4 regions of the Thermomonospora sp. CIF 1 genome follow, and region 4 is predicted to be linked to each of the others. Evidence: riboswitches for the same ligand, from Rfam matches in the RefSeq annotation. Region 4 holds a riboswitch; each other region holds the start of a gene.

Region 1 (4,436 bases), on a different contig from region 4:
TGACCTTGATGCCGCGCGCCTTGGCCCAAGCGCGGATGTCCGCGCTGCGCTCGCGGCTGGAGGCACCGCGGGAGCGACGGCGACGAGTGGTGCCCGCCTTCCGGGCGTGCTCCACATCGAGCGCGAACGACACGGTCTCGTCCGCCTCGCCACCGTCGAGGTCGTCGACGAGAAGCACCTGAACCTTCTGTGCCATGGGGACAGACCTTTCCGCCGGAGCAAACTACATTCGGTTTCTGAAGATATACCGAAGGGCTTGCGGATGACAATTCAACGCGGCGCGACGGAGTTTCCGGCTAGGGGCGGTAACTCCCCGTAATCGGGGGAAGCGATTCCGCTATGCCCGGCTTACTCGGCGGGCGGGGAGGGTGACCGCCCCGCAGCGGTTGAATTGTCCGGCCGCCCATCGCGGCAGACCGCCCTCGCATGGGCGTTTTGTGCCATGGCCGATCACCGGGGACGATGGCGATCTTGGGCCGGCGGGCGAAACGAAGCATCCCGGCTAAAGACCGAGAGCCGCCCTGCACGGCGACCCTGCCTCTCCACAAGGCACGGTTAGAGAGAAAGATACGGGAAAAATGTGCCCAGTACCATCTTAACGGAGCTCCCAGGTCCCCTCCGGCTCCTTCGATTAACCCTTGGGTAACATCGCTAAGCCGGTCAAGGCTACGGAATGCGCCGGTAGCGTCAGAGCCGGTGACATCGGCTCTCGGCGCGGCCCGGCAGACCGGAAGGCGCGCTCAGGCCACGAAATCCGTAGTGGCCCGCCCCGGTGGTTATCAACTCACCTGAGCCGGATAGGGCAGGAAAGCTCCTATCGGCTCACCCCGCCCTCTTCGCCGGCCGGTATCCGGGCCGGCCCGCCACGCCGTGCCGGTCGCGGCGTACTCATCGTCCGGGGGCGCCATCCGCCGTTGTCTGCGGCCGCGCGCGCCGTATCACAACGGTACCCGCAAAACGGTCGTGCAGTGCCCGCCGTCGCGTCTCCTCCAATACCAGACCCGCGTTCACCACCCAAAACAGCCCGGCCACCGGCCCCAGCAGCGGCACCGGCCGAAGGGCGATCGGCAGTGCGTACACCGCCGAGCGCAGCAGCGCCCGGCGGTGCCCCAGGCCCGCACCCGGGCGCTCGGCCACCACCTCCAGGCCGACCAGGCGCTTGCCGAGCGTCCGGCCCCACAGCGCCAGCTGGAGCCACTCGTAGACCAGCAGCAGGGCCGCCAGGACCGGCACGGCGACCAGATCCGCGGTGGGCCTGGACAGCCCCAGGGCCTGCGAGTGGACCACCAGCATCACCGGCAGCCCCACCACGAGGGTGTCCACCACCCGGGCGACCAGCCGTTGCGCAGGCTCGGCCGGCCCTTCCTCCAGGCCCTCTTCCTTACGGCCCTCTTGGTGTCCCTCGTCGTGCATATGGGTTTATTCGTCGTAGCCGTAATGGTCGTCCTCATGGACGATACGGTCATCGACGACGACCGTATCGGCGAAGCGGTCGTGCACGGCCTGGTGGAGCGGCTCGTCCCAGATCGCCCACAGATAGGCCAGCAGCGTGCCCACCGCGGCCAGCAGCAGCCCGTAGGCGGCGTACTCCCAGACCATGACCATCAGGATCAAGAAGAAGAACAGGCCGATCTGGTAGCCGATGTTGTTGATGGCCGCCCGCCAGACCGCCTGCGGCACCGTCATCGGATCGCCGAGCGGATCGGCCCGCACCACGCTCATCCCGAGCACTCGCTTACCGAGAGTGTGACCCCACAAGGACAGTTGAACCGCCTCATAGATGAAAGGCAGGATCGCCAGGACCACGAAGAGCGTGATGATGATCGGCCAGTTCCACACTCCGCCCTCGGTGCGGGTATCGCTGCCCGGCGCGTCCAGGCCGATCACGCCGAAGGCGATCGGCAGCACGAGCGCGAATCCGAACACCGCCACAAGAGCGTTGTCCATCAACCGGGCCAGCGCTCTGCGGTGAATGGGCGCCTGCGGCAGGTCCACGGCCGAGTCCTGATAACCGCCATACCCGCCATGGGCATAGGGCGTCGGTTCCTGCCATTGCCCCGGCGCGGGCTGTTGCTGCCACTGAGCGGGCGGATGGCCGCCCTGCCAGTGCGGGTTGTAGTGTCGCCGCCCGCGGTACGGGTCGCTCATCGCTATGGTCACTCCTCCAGGCGAAGCAGCATCCGGGTGTTGCCCAAGGTGTTCGGCTTCACGCGGTCGAGATCGAGGAACTCGGCCACGCCTTCGTCATAAGAACGCAAGAGCTCTTCGTACACCTCAGGCGACACCGGTGTGCCCTGAATCGGGCGGAAGCCATGACGCGCGAAGAACTCCACTTCGAAGGTAAGGCAGAAGACCCGTCGCACGCCGAGTTCTCGGGCGGTTTCCAGCAGCCTGCTGACGATCCGGTGCCCAATGCCCCGGCCGCTGCAGCGCGGGTCCACCGCGACCGAGCGGACCTCGGCCAGATCCTCCCACATCACGTGCAGTGCTCCGCAGCCGACGACGCCGAGCTCGGCGTCCTCGGCGACCCAGAACTCCTGGATGTCCTCATAGAGGGTCACGGTCGACTTCCTCAGCGTCCTGCCGGTGCCCGCGTACGTGTCGATGTGCCGGCGGATCGCGGGGACGTCGGCCGTCCGGGCCCGCCTGATCGTGACCTCCACAATCAGGTGAGCGTAATCGGTCGGCAAGCGCCATCGGTCACCGTTGCCGGGCATACCGCCCACCGCCGCCGTCGTGTGGATCACTCTCTCGGAGGCCTGTGAATTCCGCCGTTCTGGTTGGCAGCGCGCGGCGACTTCGTTAGTCTGCGACGCTGGCATCGCAGCGAATGCAGACGCTGAAACCGCCGAGTTCGCCGGACGCAGCCAGCGGTCGGCGAAGCCGGGGACCCACCGACAGTTCCCCTGGGCAGGCAGGAGCCGGCCGGCTCCGTCGGACCCAATGGAGGGTGTTCCCCCGGGGTGAATCCGTTCCGGCGCACCCGGGCGCGCCGGTCGCGGTAGGGCTGCTCCTAGCCCGAACCCGTCAGCTAACCCGGTAGGCGGTCCAGGAAGGAGATTGTGCTCGTGGAGCTCACCCGCTCCGAACTCGATCCGGTGCCGGCCGCGGCCATGCGCCCGGCGGCCCGGGGCCGTTCCCTGGGTGCCCGCGTGCGGACCGCCGTGGTGGCCGGGGCCATGCTGATCGCCTCGGGGCTGCTGCCCGTCGCGCCGGCGCACGCCGACCCCGATCCTTCCACCAAGGAGCTGACCGAGCAGGCCCACCGGCTCGCCGACCGGCTGGAGCAGCTGACCGAAAAGTACAACGGCCTGCGGGTGCAGCTGGCGCAGGCCAAGCGGGCCGCCAAGGTCGCCGCCGCCAACGCCGCCCGGCAGGAGGAGGCGCTGGAGGCCATCCGGGAGAAGGTCAGCACGCTGGCCGCCACCACCTACATGCAAAGCGGGGTGGACCCCGCGGTGGCGATGATCACCGGCGAGGACCCCCAGCAGCTGCTGGACCAGGCCGCCACGCTGCGCTACTTCGCCACCCAGGACGGCACCAAGGTGCAGGGCCTGATGGAGGCCATGCAGGCCGCCCAGCGCGCCCGCAAGTCCGCCGAGGACCGCGCCCGGCAGGTCGAGACGCTGCGCGCGCAGCTGGAGCGGCAGCGCAAGGAGGTCGTCGAGCTCTACGAGAAGATCCGCGGCCAGGTCATCAAGCGCGACCCCGAGGCGCTGGTGGAGCTGCCGGTGGTCGGCGACGGCAAGGCGGCCCAGGCGCTGCGCCATGCGATGACCAAGCTGGGCAAGCCGTATGTGTGGGGCGCCGCCGGTCCCAACGCCTTCGACTGCTCCGGGCTGGTGATGTGGGCCTACAAGCAGGTCGGCATCAACCTGCCGCACTACACCGGCAGCCAGTGGAACGCCGGCACGCGCATCTCCCGCAGTCAGCTGGCACCGGGCGACCTGGTGTTCTTCTACTCCGACCTGCACCACGTGGGGCTGTACATCGGCAACGGCAAGATGATCCACGCGCCGCGCACCGGTGACGTGGTCAAGATCGACTCCATCGACGGCCGTCCCTACGCCGGTGCGGTCCGGGTGGCCTGACGGGCGCCCCGCCTGCCGCCATGACCGCTTCCCCGAAGACGGCGAACGGGGCCAGGCCATGCAAGGCCCGGCCCCGTCGGTCGAACCTCCCCCGTCGCGGCCCGGTGCCGCGGCCGACGGTGCGCGGATCGAGGAAGGCTCCTATGTCCGTGACACGCCGCTACAGGCGACACGTCCCCCGTGGTGTGGCATGTCGCCGTGTGCTGATGCCGGGGGGATGCCTCGGCGGTTCGGCGAGGGGTTCCGCCGCCGGCATGGGTTCCGGCACTGTGCCGGCCGGATCGGCGCCGCGGACGACGCTAGATCAGCTGCCTCTTGGCCGCCCAGACGACGGCCTCGATGGGG
Region 2 (4,436 bases), on a different contig from region 4:
GCGCGTAGCGGCCGATGTGCTGGATCTTCCAGCGGACCGGGTCGTGGAGGGTGTGGGTGCGCGCGTTGCGCCAGTGCCGGTGCAGGTTGTGCTCCTCCAGGCTGGAGCGGGTGCCCGACAGCTCGAACAGCGCGTTGGAGATCTCCACGCTGGCCCGGTCGGCGACCGCCTTGGCGGTGGCCACCGCGATCGAGGCGGCGGCGGCGCTCTCGTCGGTGAGATCATGCCTGGCACGTTCCACCGCCCGGCCGGCCTCGGCCAGCAGCGCCCGCGCCGACCGCTCGGCGATCACCAGCTCCCCGAACCGCTGGATGAGCAGCGGGTCTTCGGCGGCCTTGCCGCACCCGCTGTCCGGCCAGGGCCGGGCCTTGGTGCGGATGAACTCGGCCGCATCGCGCAGCGCGCCCCCGGCGATGCCCACGTCGATGGCCGCGTGCAGCAGCTGCGCGTAGGCGCCGTGGACCTGCGGCCCGGTGAAGGTCAGGTGGTGGGGCACCACGCGCTCGGCCGGCACCCAGACGTTCCGCAGCCGCACCGTGCCGCTGGCGGTCAGCCGCTGCCCCATGCCCGTCCAGTCGTCGACGACCTCCAGCCCGGGGGCGCCGCGGGGCACGTAGGCCACGTGCAGCCGGTCGCCCTGGCCCGGCACCTCCAGCTGGGCCAGCACCGGGACCCAGTGCGCGAACAGCGCGCCGGTGCAGTAGTGCTTGTCCCCGTTCAGCAGGTAGCCGCCGTTGCCGTCGGGGACGAGCCGGGTGCGGTACTCCTGGGCGTGCCGGGTGCCGGCCTCGGACTGGGCGTTGCCGAAACGCTTGCCGGCCAGCGCCTCGCCGAAGAAGTAGCGCCGCTGCTCCTCGCTGCCCTGCTGGGTCAGCACGCGCAGGTAGACCACGTGGCTGTGGGGGATCTGGGCGATGTTGGGGTCGGCCTCGGCCAGCAGGCGGTAGACCTCGGCGAGGGTGTCGGCGCGCACGTCGGCTCCGCCGTAGCGGCGCGGCACGGTGATCGCCAGCAGCCCGCTCTCCGACAGCCGGTCCAGCTCGGCCCGCGGCAGCAGGCGCCGGGCGTCGCGCTCGGCGGCGCCGGGCGCGAACTCGGCGGCCAGCCGCGCGGCGATCTCGAGGGCTTCCTCATCGGTGCGGATCACATGGGCACGACCGGCGGAGGCCGCCGGGGCCTCCAGAGCCTGGTCGAAAGTGGTCATCTCGCCCCCTGGGAACGAAACCGGGATATACATGGTAACTCTACCTGTTTACTAGGAATTTGCCCAGGGGGTGCGCCCGGCGAAACCTGCGAAACCGGGATCTTTGATGCGGCGGTGACCGGTGTTGCGCCGCAATGGGACATAAGGAAGCGTCCGGCCCGGCCGCAGCGCGGCCGGGCCGGACGGTCGGGGGGTCGCGGCGGACGGTCAGGCCCGCTCGCCCGAGGCCGGGACCTTGACCTCGGCCTCGGCGACCGCGTCGGCGATCGCGCTCCAGAACTCCAGGTCGCCCTCCTCCTCCAGGCGGGAGATCTGGCTCCAGAACTCCCGGTCCTCGGCCTCGGCGGCCACCGCCGCGCTGACCAGGGGCATCGCCACGGTCTCGCGGTCGGCGGCGGCCAGGTCCGCGGGGGTGACGTCGGCGGGCAGCGCCACCGGGGTGCGGTGGTGGCGTCCGCGCTTGCGGACCCGGATCGGCGAGGAGGTCGGCAGCCGCAGCCCCTCCAGGCGCAGCGAGCCGGGGATCCGCAGTTCCGGCAGCTTGACGACGGCCGACTTGCCCACCGCCAGCGCCACGCTGCCGGCGAGGGCGATCGTCAGCAGGTCGGTGAGCCCCGGCAGGTGCTGCTCCTGCGGCGGGTTCTCCCGCTCGCGGGGGGCGACGCCCTGGGTGGCGGCGACGGCGGTCGCCCCGCCGCCGAGCGAGTCGACCTTGGGCGCGGGGGCGGCGTGCTTGGGCACGTACTTTTCCGGCGGGGCGCCGGAGGAGGTCACCGACTCGACCGACTTGCCCTTGACCTTGACCTTGGAGGGGTAGCCGTAGCCGACGATGGTGTCGGGGGTGCGCACCTTGCGCTTGAGGTGGACGCCGTCGGCGTTGCCCTCGATGGTGTGGATGCGGTTCCCCTCGACCTTCTCCACGATGCCCACGTGGTCGATGGCGTCCAGGCTCTTGGACCCGCCCCAGTCGAAGAAGACGATGGCGCCGGGCTGAGGGTCGGTGCCCCAGGCGCCCTGCTGCTTGAACCACGCGGCGTGGAAGGGGGTGTAGGCGAACTGGCCCGCCCACTCGGCGACGCCGGCCTTGTGGGCGGCCCAGGCCAGGAACATGTCGCACCAGGCCGCGGTGGCGAAGTAGGGGCTTTTGTCGACGTTCTTGCCGTACCAGTCGCCGTACTTGGTGTAGCCGCCCGATTCCTCTCGGTATCCCAGTTCGGCTTTGGCGACCTCAAGGATCTTTTCCCCGATGGGATCCATGCGTTATCTCCTCTGGGACCGCCTACCGGGTTAGCTGACGGGTTCGGGCCAGGAGCCGCCCTACCGCACGCGGCGGATTCACCCCAGAAGCAGTGGGTCCCCGGCTCCCGCGGCGCGGGGGCGCGCCGCCGGGACTCGGCGTCCGGCCCGCACTCCCCGGGCGGGGAGTTAGGTAACGGACCGATATCAGGGAAAAGTACTGACCCTTAAAGGATCGGGCAAGTCATCCCAGAGTGACGCAAAGTAAAAATCCCGAACGTAGTCAAACCGTCACAACCAGCCTTCAAGAGCCCCGCAAGCAGGCAAAACGCCCGGCGCTGCGAGCGTTCACCCCGCTTTGCCGTCCCGGCCGGACGGACGCTCCGCAACACCTCCGGCGGCCCCGGCCGCCCGTTCGGTACGCGCGTGCAGAGCGCGCTCCAGGGCCCGCAGCGCGGGGACGGCCCGCAGGATCGCCTCCACCTGGTGAGGGGCCAGGTCGCCGAGCGCCTCCTCCAGCATGCGCGCCCGCGCGTCTTCGATGCGGCGGGCGTTCTCCACGGCCCGGTCGGTGGGCAGGACGCGGCCGCTGCGCCGGTCCGCCGGGTCGACCTGGCGGCTGACCAGGCCCAATTCGGCCAAGTGCCGCAGGGCGGCGCTGATGTTGCTGGGCTTCATCTGCATCGCGGCGGCCAGCCGGCCGGGGCTCAGGCCGGGCTGGTGGACGATCAGCCGCAGCAGGTCGGCCTCCGAGGGCGGCAGCGGGGCGATCCCGGCCTGCCGGGGACCGGTGCGCAGCAGAAGGCGGTTGAGGTCGCGCAGGACCGGGGCCAGCTCACGGAGCTCGGAGGAGCGGTGCATTGCCCCATGATAATTTGTTTATGCATATATAAGTAAATTCCCGTCACCCGAGGAACGCATGTTCAAAAACCCCGCCGTCCCTTCCCGGCCCGGCGTGTCCGGGCTGCTGCTGGTGGTCCTGGCCCTGCTGAACACGGTGGCGCCGTTCGCCACCGACATGTACCTGCCGGCCTTCACCGACATGGCCGACGACCTGGGCGCCGGCGCCTCCAGCGTCCAGCTCACGCTCACCGCCTTCCTGATCGGGCTGGCCGTCGGGCAGCTGACCATCGGCCCGCTGTCGGACCGCTTCGGCCGCCGCGTCCCGCTGCTGATCGCCACCTGCGCGGCCACCGCCGCCGCCGTGGTGTGCGCGCTGTCCCCCAACGTGTGGGTGCTGGTGGCGGCGCGGTTCGTCCAGGGCTTCGCCGGGGCGGCGGGCATCGTCATCGGGCGCGCGGTGGCCGCCGACCGCACCGGAGGCCAGGCGGCGGCCAAGGTGTTCTCGCTGCTGACCAGCATCAGCGGCATCGCCCCCGTGGTCGCCCCGCTGGCCGGCGGCCTGCTGGTGCCCGCCGGCTGGCGCATGGAGTTCTGGGCGCTGACGGGCATCTCGGCGCTGATGCTGCTGGGCGCCCTGCTGGTGGTCCCCGAGTCGCTGCCACCGGAGCGGCGGCACCGGGGAGGCCTGGCCGCCGCCGGCCGGACGATGCGGCACCTGCTGGCCGACCGCGGCTACCTCGGCTACATCCTCACCTTCGGGCTGGGCTTCACCGGGCTGATGGGCTACATCTCCGCCTCGCCCTTCGTGATCAAGAACGTGCTGGGGCTGTCCACCTCCGCCTACTCGGCGGACTTCGCCGTCAACGCGCTGGGCATGGTGACCGCCGGGCTGATCAACGCCCGGCTGATCGGGCGTTTCACCCCGCAAGGGCTGCTGGGTTTCGGCCAGGGCGCCGTGCTGACCGGCTCGGCCGTCCTGCTGGCGATGCTGGCCGCCGGAGCGCCCGCCGCCGCGGTGCTGCCGGTGCTGTTCCTGACGGTGAGCTGCGTTGCGTTCGTCATGGGCAACTCGGCGGCGCTGGCGCTGGGACGCGCCCGGCACGCCTCGGGCACCGGCGCCGCCATGATGGGCGCCCTGCAGTTCGCCTGCGGC
Region 3 (4,436 bases), on a different contig from region 4:
CTCCGCGGCAGGTGCCCGGCGGTCACCTCGGCGCGCAGTTCCCGCGCCGCCGAGCGGACCGGCACCTTCGTGTCCCGGTAGCCCACGTAGTCGGCCAGGCCCTCGATCAGCCACAGGGGAGTGCGCCCGTCGCGGGCGCCTCCGGTGGCGATGTGGGTCAGCTCGTGGGTGAGGACCACCTTCCGGCCGAGGGCGTTGAGCCTGGAGAACGTCCCCGGGGCGATGACGATGCGGTCCTCCCCCGAGTCGCCGGAGACGGCCAGCGCCGCGATGGACCCCGCATCGCCCAGCGGGTCGCCGTCGGGCACCAGCGCGGCGGCCTGCACGTCGTCGGCCGGGACGAGCGCGACCGCCCGGCGCGCCCAGCGCTCTCCCAGCACCTCGGTGACGACGGGCACGGCCGCATCCAGCCGGTCGGCGATCTCCCGCAGCAGGGGAGAGGAGCCGATCACCAGGCTGTGCTCGCCGCGCACGACGTCGAGTGGGCCGCTATCCCAGATGTCGGCCTCGTCGCGCAGGCCGTGGGCGGTGCCGTCCCCGACCAGCCGCCAGGCGCCGCCGCGCCGGGCGAAGGTCAGGTAGCGGGTCCGGGTCACCTCGCGGCGGTCGTGGCCTTTCAGCCGGTACCGCAGCGTCACCTCGAGCACCGCGCCGTCCCGGCCTGCGGCCACCGGGACCGGTGAGGCGAGCTCTTCCCGCCAGCCGCTCAGCGGCAGCCGGGTGAGGTTGTCGAACACGGTCGCCTGCGCGTTCCGGAAGGGTGCGGGGGCGGCCGTGACGGTGGCCAGGAAGGCGATCCGGTCGCCGTCCCGCACGGCGCGGGCGCGGCCGTCCAGGATCTGCCGGACGGCTTGCGCGTCCGGCCGCGGTGGTGCGGGAGCGGCGGTGGCATCGGCCGCCGGGGCGGGGGAGCCGCCGTCCCGCAGGACGGCCCACAGGCCGCCCGCCGCCAGGAGGAGAACGGCCACCAGCGCCGAGACGACGAGCACCGGCCGGCGCACTGTGCGCCGGCCGGTGCCGTTCGCCGATGTCTCGGGTCCGCCGTCCATGCCGGTGATCCTATGGGGGTTCACCGGTGCCCGGACGGGGCGGCCGCCGGGAGGTCACTCGGCGGCGTAGTCGGGGTACCCGTAGCCGACGATGGTGTCGGGGGTGCGGACCTTGGAGACGACGGCGTTGGAGATGTTGCCCTCCACGGTCTTGATCTTGCCGTTGTCGAGCACCTCGGCGACCAGGCCCACGTGGTCGATGCCGCCGATGCTCTTGCCGCCGGCCCAGTCGAAGAACACCACCGCGCCGGGCTTGGGCTTGGTGCCCCAGCGGCCCTTGTCCTTGAAGGACTTGGCGTGGGTGACGGTGTAGGCGTCCGCGCCCAGCTCATCGGTGCCGACCTGCTCACCGACCCAGGTCACGAACATCGCGCACCAGGGGGCGGACTTGTAGACCTTGGGGTCGCTGCCGCCGCCGTCGCGCTGGAGGGTCCGCTTGGCGTGCGGGGTGGAGGCGTACCACTTGCCGAACTTGCTCTCGCCCTTGGCGTCCTCGGTGAGGCCCAGCTGGGACTCGGCCACCTCGATCACCTCGCCGGCGGTCACGGCCTTCTTGCCGCCGTGCTTTTTGGCGGGGGCCTTGTACACCGCGGCGTGCGCGCTGCTCACCGTGCCGGTCCCGCCGGCCAGCGACTTGGCCGCCTTGCCGCTCTCGGCGAGGGTGGTGATCGGGGCGGCGGCGCCCACGGCGGCCTGCGCCGGCGCCTGGGCGGCCACGCCCAGCGCGGTGGTGGCCACCGCACCGGCGACCAGGGCGCTGGCGACGGTGCTCTTGCGGGACTGGAGGGTGCGGGTGAGGCGGGTGATGTGGTGCTTGCCTGCCACGAGCATGTGCTCCTCTGCTTCCAAGCCGCCTACCGGGTTAGCTGACGGGTTCGGGCTGGAAGTCGCCCTACGGCCTGCTGCGGCCGATTCACCCCGGGAAATGCGGTGGGTCCCCGGCTCCGCGCCCTGGGAAGGCATGCGGACTCGGCGGCGGACGTCGTGGACGGACGTCCGTCTGGGCAATGGAAAGGGAATTCTTGGGAAGGGAAGCGGCGCGGCATCGCGGCCGGGCGCCGCTGGGATGAGATCTGCGGCCCTCAGCGGGCGCGGTGCCCTGTGGGCACCGCCGGGCTCAACGCCTGAGGGCGCGGTGAACGGTGTCGGCCTTCACGGGGGCCGGGTGCCGGTCGTGCTCCTGCCAGGAGACGGTGTGCTCCTGCCCGGCGGCGTGCGGCACGGCGGGGGCCTGGGCCGGGGTCGCGGTGCCCAGAACCAGGACGGGCGCCAGCGTCAGTGCACCGACGATCGCGCCGCCGGTGAGCCTGGCGCTACGGGTGATGCTGCTGACAGCGATGCTGAACAGAGGTCACTCCTTCTTCCAGACGCCTACCGGGTTAGCTGACGGGTTCGGGCTGGAAGTCGCCCTACGGCACATCCGTCCCCTGGACGGGATCCGGTGGGGGATGCGCCGATTCACCCCGGGAAAGGTGGGTCCCCGGCTCCCTCGCCTCCCCCGCCCGGCCGTTCGGGCGGCCGGAACGCTCAGATCGGAGGCGAAAGGACTCGGCGGGCCGCAGATATGCGGCGCTGACTTACTGAGTACCTGGTTGTTGCGGCTCGGGCGGCCGGTCCGCATCGGGACCTCCGGCGCCCGCGGCATGTGCGGTGCGCGCCGGGCGGCCGCGCCGGCAATGCACGGGGCGGCGTCTGGGGAACGTCGCCGCCGGTGCGACGCATGGGGGGCGCCGCTGTCCGAACCAACGTATCAAACGTCAACTCGAAGGCAAATCATCCGCAAAACGGACGCGAGACAGGTCACGTGTCCCCAGCGGATGCCCGCTTCAAGTTGTACGTAGGCAAAACCCAGGTTAGGGAGGATTCATTCCCCGGTCTGGGGATTCCCCGGCGGCCGGGCCGCCGAGGGCGCGTGCCGGTCCCGGGGCGCGGCGCCCCGGATCCCCCGTGCGGCAAGGCTTTTGCGGGCCTTGGCCGGATGCCTCCAGAGCGTGGGGGAGCGGCGGGAAAATGACGTCCGTCACACCGGCTGCGGGTAAAGACGAGACGGCGGCCCGACCCGGCCCGCATGAGGCCGGATCAGGCCGCCGGTCGGCGTTTCGGCGCCTCAGGGACGGCCTGCGCCGTAGTAGTTGGCGGCGTAGTAGCCGGAGGTGATGGACACCACCTCCACGTTCTTGCCGGTACGCGGAGCGTGGATCATCTGGCCGTTGCCGACGTAGATGCCCACGTGCCCCAGGCCGCTGAAGAACACCAGGTCACCCGGCTGCAGGTCGCTCTTGGCGACCCGCCTGGTGGCGCTGTACTGCGAGTAGGTGGTGCGCGGCAGGCTCACCCCGGCGGCGCCCCAGGAGCGCATCGTCAGCCCCGAGCAGTCGTAGGCGTTCGGCCCCGCGGCGCCGTACTGGTACGGCTTGCCGAGCTGGGCGTAGGCGAACTGCAGCGCCACGCGGGCCGGCCCGCTGGCCGGACCCTGGTAGGTGCCGCCCCCGCCGCTGCCGGGACGCTCGGGGGTCACGCCGATCCGGCGCAGCAGCGCCTGCTGCTGGGCGATGGACTTTTCGACCTTCTCCTTCTGCGCCTTGAGCTCCTTGGAGCGGCGCAGGACCTCGTCGTAGGCCTCCTGGGCCTGGGCCTGCTGGCGCTTGAGCCGCTGCGCGGCGGCCAGGAAGGACCTCAGCTCCGCGCTGCGGTTGCGGGACAGGTGAGTGAAGATCGCCGTCTGGTCGAGCACCTTCTGGGGGTCCCCGGTGCCCACGAAGCGGGTCACATCGCCCAGCTCGCCGGTCTTGTAGGCGGTCGCCGCCATCTCGGCGATCTTGGCGCGGGTCTTCTCGAAGTCCTCCTGCTCGGCGGCGGCGGCCTTCTTGGCGGCCTTGAGCTTGGCCTTGGCCGCCTTCAGGTCCTCCCTGACCTGGTTGTACTTCTCCACCAGCTGATCGACCTGCTCGTTGAGGCGGTCGATCTTCTTTTGCACTTCAGAGGCCGAGGGAGTGGGGTCGGCGTACGCGGTGACGGGAGCCGCCACCGTCGCCGCTACGGCAAGGCAGGTCGTCGCCAAGAACCTGCGGGTCTTTTCACTGGCCACAGTCGTGTTACGCCCCTCTCTCCACCCTCTCCGGCGCAGACACTAGCGAGACGCAACACCTGTCACAACCGATTCGTATGTTCTTGTCAGGGCATTTCAGTAGTTTCCACGCCCGGTTGTCACATGATCACCATGTGTGCCCCGGAAAGGGCGGTTCAGCCCCGGCCGAGGCGGCGCAGCAGCAGCGCGGCGGACGCCGGGCGGGCCTCGGCGCGGCGGGCGGCGTCGGCGACCTCCCGGTCGGAGGAGACCACGATCACCGGGCGGCCCGGCGGCTCGGCCCGCACCAGCTCGCCGAT
Region 4 (4,436 bases):
TTCGGGCCGCGATAGGCGGCCTCCCCCCTCCCGAAGGAGTTCTCTGTGCGAGTCACCGGGCCGAAGGTGCTGCTCATCACCACACTTGCCACCGGTGTCGCAGTCGCGACGGCGGTGCCGCTGCTGGCCAAGCCGGAGCCGGTGCTGGTGCAGGTCGCCGCGAACGGCACGCCCGTCCCGGGCCAGTACATCGTGACGCTGAAGCCGGGCGCCTCCACCGCCGCCGAGGCCGGCCGGATCCGCGCCACCGGGGTGCGGCGCTTCGACGGGGTGCTCAACGGCTTTTCCGCCAAGCTCACCGCCGAGCAGCTCGACAAGCTGCGGCGCAGCGACAAGGTCGCCGCCATCGAGCAGGACCAGATCGTCAGGATCGGCGCGGTGCAGCGCGCCCCGCTGCCGTGGGGCCTGGACCGCATCGACCAGCGCGTCCCCAAGCTCTCCAAGAGCTACACCTACAAATCCACCGGCAAGGGCGTGCGCGTCTACGTCATCGACACCGGCATCAAGATCAAGCACAAGCAGTTCGGCAAGCGGGCGCGCAGCGTGTGGGCCGCCCCCCGCTTCAAGGGCAACCACCGCGACCAGAACGGGCACGGCACCCACGTGGCGGGCATCATCGGCGCCAAGCACTACGGCGTGGCCAAGGGCGTGCAGCTGCGTTCGCTGCGGGTGCTGGACCGCTACGGCCAGGGCATGATGTCGGACGTCATCGCCGCGGTGAAGTGGCTGCGCAAGAACGCCCAAAAGCCCGCGGTGGCGAACCTGTCGCTGGTCGGCAGCCGCTCCAAGGCGGCCAACGACGCGGTCGCCGCGCTGGCCCGCTCGGGCGTGCCCGTGATCGTCGCGGCGGGCAACGGCGACGGCGCCAGCCGCGGATACGACGCCTGCCGCTTCTCCCCGTCCGGCGCCCCCAACGTCATCGCGGTGGGTGCGATCGCCCCCGGCGACAAGCGGACCCCCTGGTCCAACTTCGGCAAGTGCGTGGACCTGCACGCCCCCGGCCAGGGCATCCGCTCCACCTGGCGCAACGGCTCCAGCAAGGTGCTGGACGGCACGTCCATGGCGGCCCCGTTCGCGGCCGGCACCGCGGCGCTCTACCTGTCCCGCCGCCCCCGCGCCAAGTCCGCCACGGTGTACAAGTGGCTGATCAACAACGCCAGCAAGGGCCGGGTCACCGGCCTGCCCGCCGGCAAGGGCACTCCCAACCGCCTGCTGTACAAAGGCCGTCTGTGAGCCCTCGCACGCGGACCGGTTCGGCTTTTGTGATTGAACGGATGTTCCGGGAGCGCCGTATAGGGACCATAGCCACCTCCGATGCACAAGGGGTTTAATCTTGGCGAAGCGCATGACGGCGCATTGCGGTCCGCGAGCCTTTCGGCGTGCGGCGAGCGGCCCGTGCGCCGTCGGCCGAATCCCGTGGCGCCCTCCTGCGCCCGGGAACCGGGGACCCACCTAGACCTGGGGTGAACTCACGGCCCTATCCAGGCCGCGACAGGGCCGAGCTCCCGGTCCGAACCCGTCAGCTAACCCGGTAGGCGATGAGGAGAGGAGAGGACGTGGAGACCCCTGACTCCACTCGTGGTGCTCGCGGGGTGCGCGGCGGGCTGCGCCGCGCGGCTCTGGCTCTCGCCGCGGCCGCCGGGGCGCTGGTGCTGACCTCCGCGACGGCGACGTCTCCGGCGGCGGCCGAACCGGGCAACGAGCAGAAGATCGCTGAGCTGACTCAGCAGATCAAGAACCTGGAGAAGGAGTACGGGGGCAATCTCGAGCAACTGCGCGACACCCGGCTGCAGGCCAAGAAAGCGCTGCTGAAGGTCAAACTGCTGCGCAGAGACCTGGAGACCGCCCGCGACGTGGTCGCCCAGCTGGCCGCCTCCCGCTACATGAGCAACGGCCTGGACCCGACCGTGCAGGTCCTGGCCAGCGACGACCCCAACCGGGTGCTCAGCAACGCATCCTTGGCCCACCACCTGTCGGTGACCCAGGCGGCCAAGGTCACCGAGATCAACACCCTGCTGGCCCAGCAGGAGCGGGCCCGCCGGGACGCCGAGAAGAAGATCAAGATCCTCGAGAAGGAAATCGCCGACATCGCCAAGGAACGCGAGCGGGTCCGCCAGCTGCTGCGCCGCTACAAGCCGGAATCCCCGATGGTCGGCACCGGCGGCATGACCCCCCGCATGATCAAGGTCCGGGACGAGATCGAAGAGAAGTTCGGCCCGTTCCCGGTGATCGGCTGCACCCGCCCCGGCGACCCGCTGGACCACGGCTCCGGCCGTGCCTGCGACTTCATGGAGAGCACCGCCGGGCAGATGCCCTCTCCCTCCCGCCTGGCCCACGGCGACGCGGTGGCCGCCTACGCCATCAGGAACGCCACTCGCCTGGGCATCAAGTACATCATCTGGAAGCAGCGCATCTGGGACGTCCGCAGCAGCGGCGGCTGGAAGATGATGTCCGACCGCGGCAGCATCACCCAGAACCACTACGACCACGTGCACATCTCGGTCTTCTAGGGGAGACCACCCTGACCAGGGCCGCTTCCCTGCGCGGAGGACACATCCGGGGCACTCGGCGTCCCGCGATCGTCTTCCGGTCCTTGTCCGGTCGCCTGGCGCATGCGGTCACGGTTGGGGCATCAGGTGCGGGCAGGTCCGCAGGGTGAGGCCGGGATCGGCTATGCCCGAGAAACTTCGGCCAGGGCACGGATGTCCACTCCTCCGGCCCAGCAGGCCTCTGGCGGTCCGGACGTATTGAGGGCTGAAAGCGCCGCGCCCGGCCATCAAGACCACCTGGTCACTCGCCGATAGGCGCGCCCTCGGCTACTCCGGCTCCACCACATCCGCGCTGCATCGCTCGATCGGCACCTCCCACACGGGTCTAGACGATCAGCGCCGGATGAGTCAGCGACGGCCGCGACCATGGGGAGTCAGCACGAACCCCGCTGCGACCAATGCCGTGGTGATTTCCCCAATCCGTCGCGGCCCCAGCCCGCGGACGTTTTGAAGTTCGTCGTTTTCCCACAGCCGCAGCACCTCGCCCACCGTCACCTTGCCTCTCAGGTGGGACCGCAACGGGTTGGCAGCGTGGCGGGATAGGCCCAGGCAGACCAGCGGGCACTCCCGCGTCACCGGAACCACCCCGCTGTGATCATGCACCCCTGCTCACTCCCATCCGCGCCTCGATTCCGCGCGTGGAAACCGCGCCTCCAGGTCGGCCAGGACGTCGGTGGCGTAGCGGACCCGCCGGATCGCCAGCGCCCGTTCCCGAGCGCTGATCGTCTTGGACACTGTCCACGGCCCGTACACCCGGGTCACTGCCTGCAAGTACCACTTCTGCACCGCCACGTCCTCCGCCGCCGGCTCCACCAGGCCGGAAGAACGGGCAGGGCCAACGGGAGAGGCCGGCCCACTCGCGCTTGTGGCCGCCGCAGTCATCGGGCCACCCGATCAGCCAGGACGTCGATCACTCGGTCGGCTACCGCCGCTGGATCGTCCACCGCCCCGAGTGGCTTTCCGGTGTCAGCGCAGGTGAACACCCACCCGCCGGGCTTTCCCCGGCAGTCCACCTCAACGGCCCGCAGCGCCGCACCCTCCAGCATGACTCGCAGCACCCGCAGTCCATCCCGTTCGACCAGACCGCACAACAGGCCGGGCCGCCGGCACAGCTCGGCATCCAGCGCGGCCAGGTGCACTCGGCGAGGCCCGAACGCCCCGGTCACGTTCGCCGCCTCGAATTGCTTGCGATCAAAGCCCACGACCCCTGCTCCTGACTTGTCTTTGAGCGGGACCGGTGACGCGCAGTGTGACCGCCCTCCCTTCCCTGGGCGGTGCGATCAGAGAAGGGACAATGTGCCGGCCCGGCCACCTTGCATGCCACCGACTCCGCAGTCCATCACGCCGCTGCCACCTGCCGGGTAGGCAGGCACCACGAACACGGCACACGGCAGGAGCTCGGATCCGGGTCATCACCCCTTGCACGCCGCGAGCAGGCCCCGGCTGGAGGAGACCAACTCCCGACCCCGCCCACGGCAGCTGAGACGGTCCGTGGTGGCTCGCCTGCCGTTCATCCGCCCTCGCTAGGTGCTGTCGCCCATCCGAGGTGGCGCAACCTAGCTTGGACTTCCTCAAAGGCCAGGTGAAGGACTCTAATAGGACTTAGATGGGACTTTTATGGCTTAGAATGCTGATCTAAGGGCCTAGAAAGTCCTTCAAAAGGTGCTTCTGAGGCTAATCTGAGGTCGTTAGCTACCGTCTGGAGGTTATGTCCCAATGGCTCGATCAGCAGGGAACACGCGGCTTAAAGCTGCCCGGCAGCACGCTGGATACGCCTCACAGCAAGCGTTCGCCGACGCCCTCACCCGGGCAGCGGCCACATTGGGGCTTGGCCACATCGAGGTCAGTGTCCGGCAGGTTCGACGCTGGGAGTCGGCCAACCCGCCG

The links. A riboswitch is a leader RNA that binds a small molecule or an ion and turns the genes downstream of it on or off. The one in region 4 is predicted to bind cyclic di-AMP.
Region 1: it holds a riboswitch for cyclic di-AMP, as region 4 does, so the genes downstream of both, BUE48_RS22340 (NlpC/P60 family protein) here and BUE48_RS01535 (coiled-coil domain-containing protein) in region 4, are expected to answer to the same signal.
Region 2: it holds a riboswitch for cyclic di-AMP, as region 4 does, so the genes downstream of both, BUE48_RS06785 (CHAP domain-containing protein) here and BUE48_RS01535 (coiled-coil domain-containing protein) in region 4, are expected to answer to the same signal.
Region 3: it holds a riboswitch for cyclic di-AMP, as region 4 does, so the genes downstream of both, BUE48_RS15180 (CHAP domain-containing protein) here and BUE48_RS01535 (coiled-coil domain-containing protein) in region 4, are expected to answer to the same signal.

The regions. Positions count from the first base shown of each region.
Region 1 is NZ_MOYN02000025.1:108,816-113,251, forward strand. Features, by position in the region: gene BUE48_RS22320 (histone-like nucleoid-structuring protein Lsr2) at 1-196, opposite strand, end outside; gene BUE48_RS22325 (RDD family protein) at 889-1,413, opposite strand; gene BUE48_RS22330 (RDD family protein) at 1,420-2,148, opposite strand; gene BUE48_RS22335 (amino-acid N-acetyltransferase) at 2,157-2,717, opposite strand; cyclic di-AMP (ydaO/yuaA leader) riboswitch at 2,837-3,061, shown strand; gene BUE48_RS22340 (NlpC/P60 family protein) at 3,069-4,091, shown strand; gene BUE48_RS22345 (LuxR C-terminal-related transcriptional regulator) at 4,391-4,436, opposite strand, start outside.
Region 2 is NZ_MOYN02000013.1:179,164-183,599, reverse strand. Features, by position in the region: gene BUE48_RS06790 (SfnB family sulfur acquisition oxidoreductase) at 1-1,204, opposite strand, end outside; gene BUE48_RS06785 (CHAP domain-containing protein) at 1,412-2,461, opposite strand; cyclic di-AMP (ydaO/yuaA leader) riboswitch at 2,465-2,586, opposite strand; gene BUE48_RS06780 (MarR family winged helix-turn-helix transcriptional regulator) at 2,789-3,301, opposite strand; gene BUE48_RS06775 (multidrug effflux MFS transporter) at 3,360-4,436, shown strand, end outside.
Region 3 is NZ_MOYN02000021.1:415,020-419,455, reverse strand. Features, by position in the region: gene BUE48_RS15185 (peptidase MA family metallohydrolase) at 1-1,049, opposite strand, end outside; gene BUE48_RS15180 (CHAP domain-containing protein) at 1,104-1,874, opposite strand; cyclic di-AMP (ydaO/yuaA leader) riboswitch at 1,885-2,034, opposite strand; cyclic di-AMP (ydaO/yuaA leader) riboswitch at 2,403-2,576, opposite strand; gene BUE48_RS15175 (C40 family peptidase) at 3,157-4,077, opposite strand; gene BUE48_RS15170 (NYN domain-containing protein) at 4,293-4,436, opposite strand, start outside.
Region 4 is NZ_MOYN02000003.1:112,973-117,408, forward strand. Features, by position in the region: gene BUE48_RS01530 (S8 family peptidase) at 46-1,233, shown strand; cyclic di-AMP (ydaO/yuaA leader) riboswitch at 1,411-1,553, shown strand; gene BUE48_RS01535 (coiled-coil domain-containing protein) at 1,557-2,510, shown strand; gene BUE48_RS01540 (hypothetical protein) at 2,898-3,038, opposite strand; gene BUE48_RS01545 (hypothetical protein) at 3,159-3,335, opposite strand; gene BUE48_RS01550 (hypothetical protein) at 3,428-3,751, opposite strand; gene BUE48_RS01555 (NsdA family TPR-like regulatory protein) at 4,266-4,436, shown strand, end outside.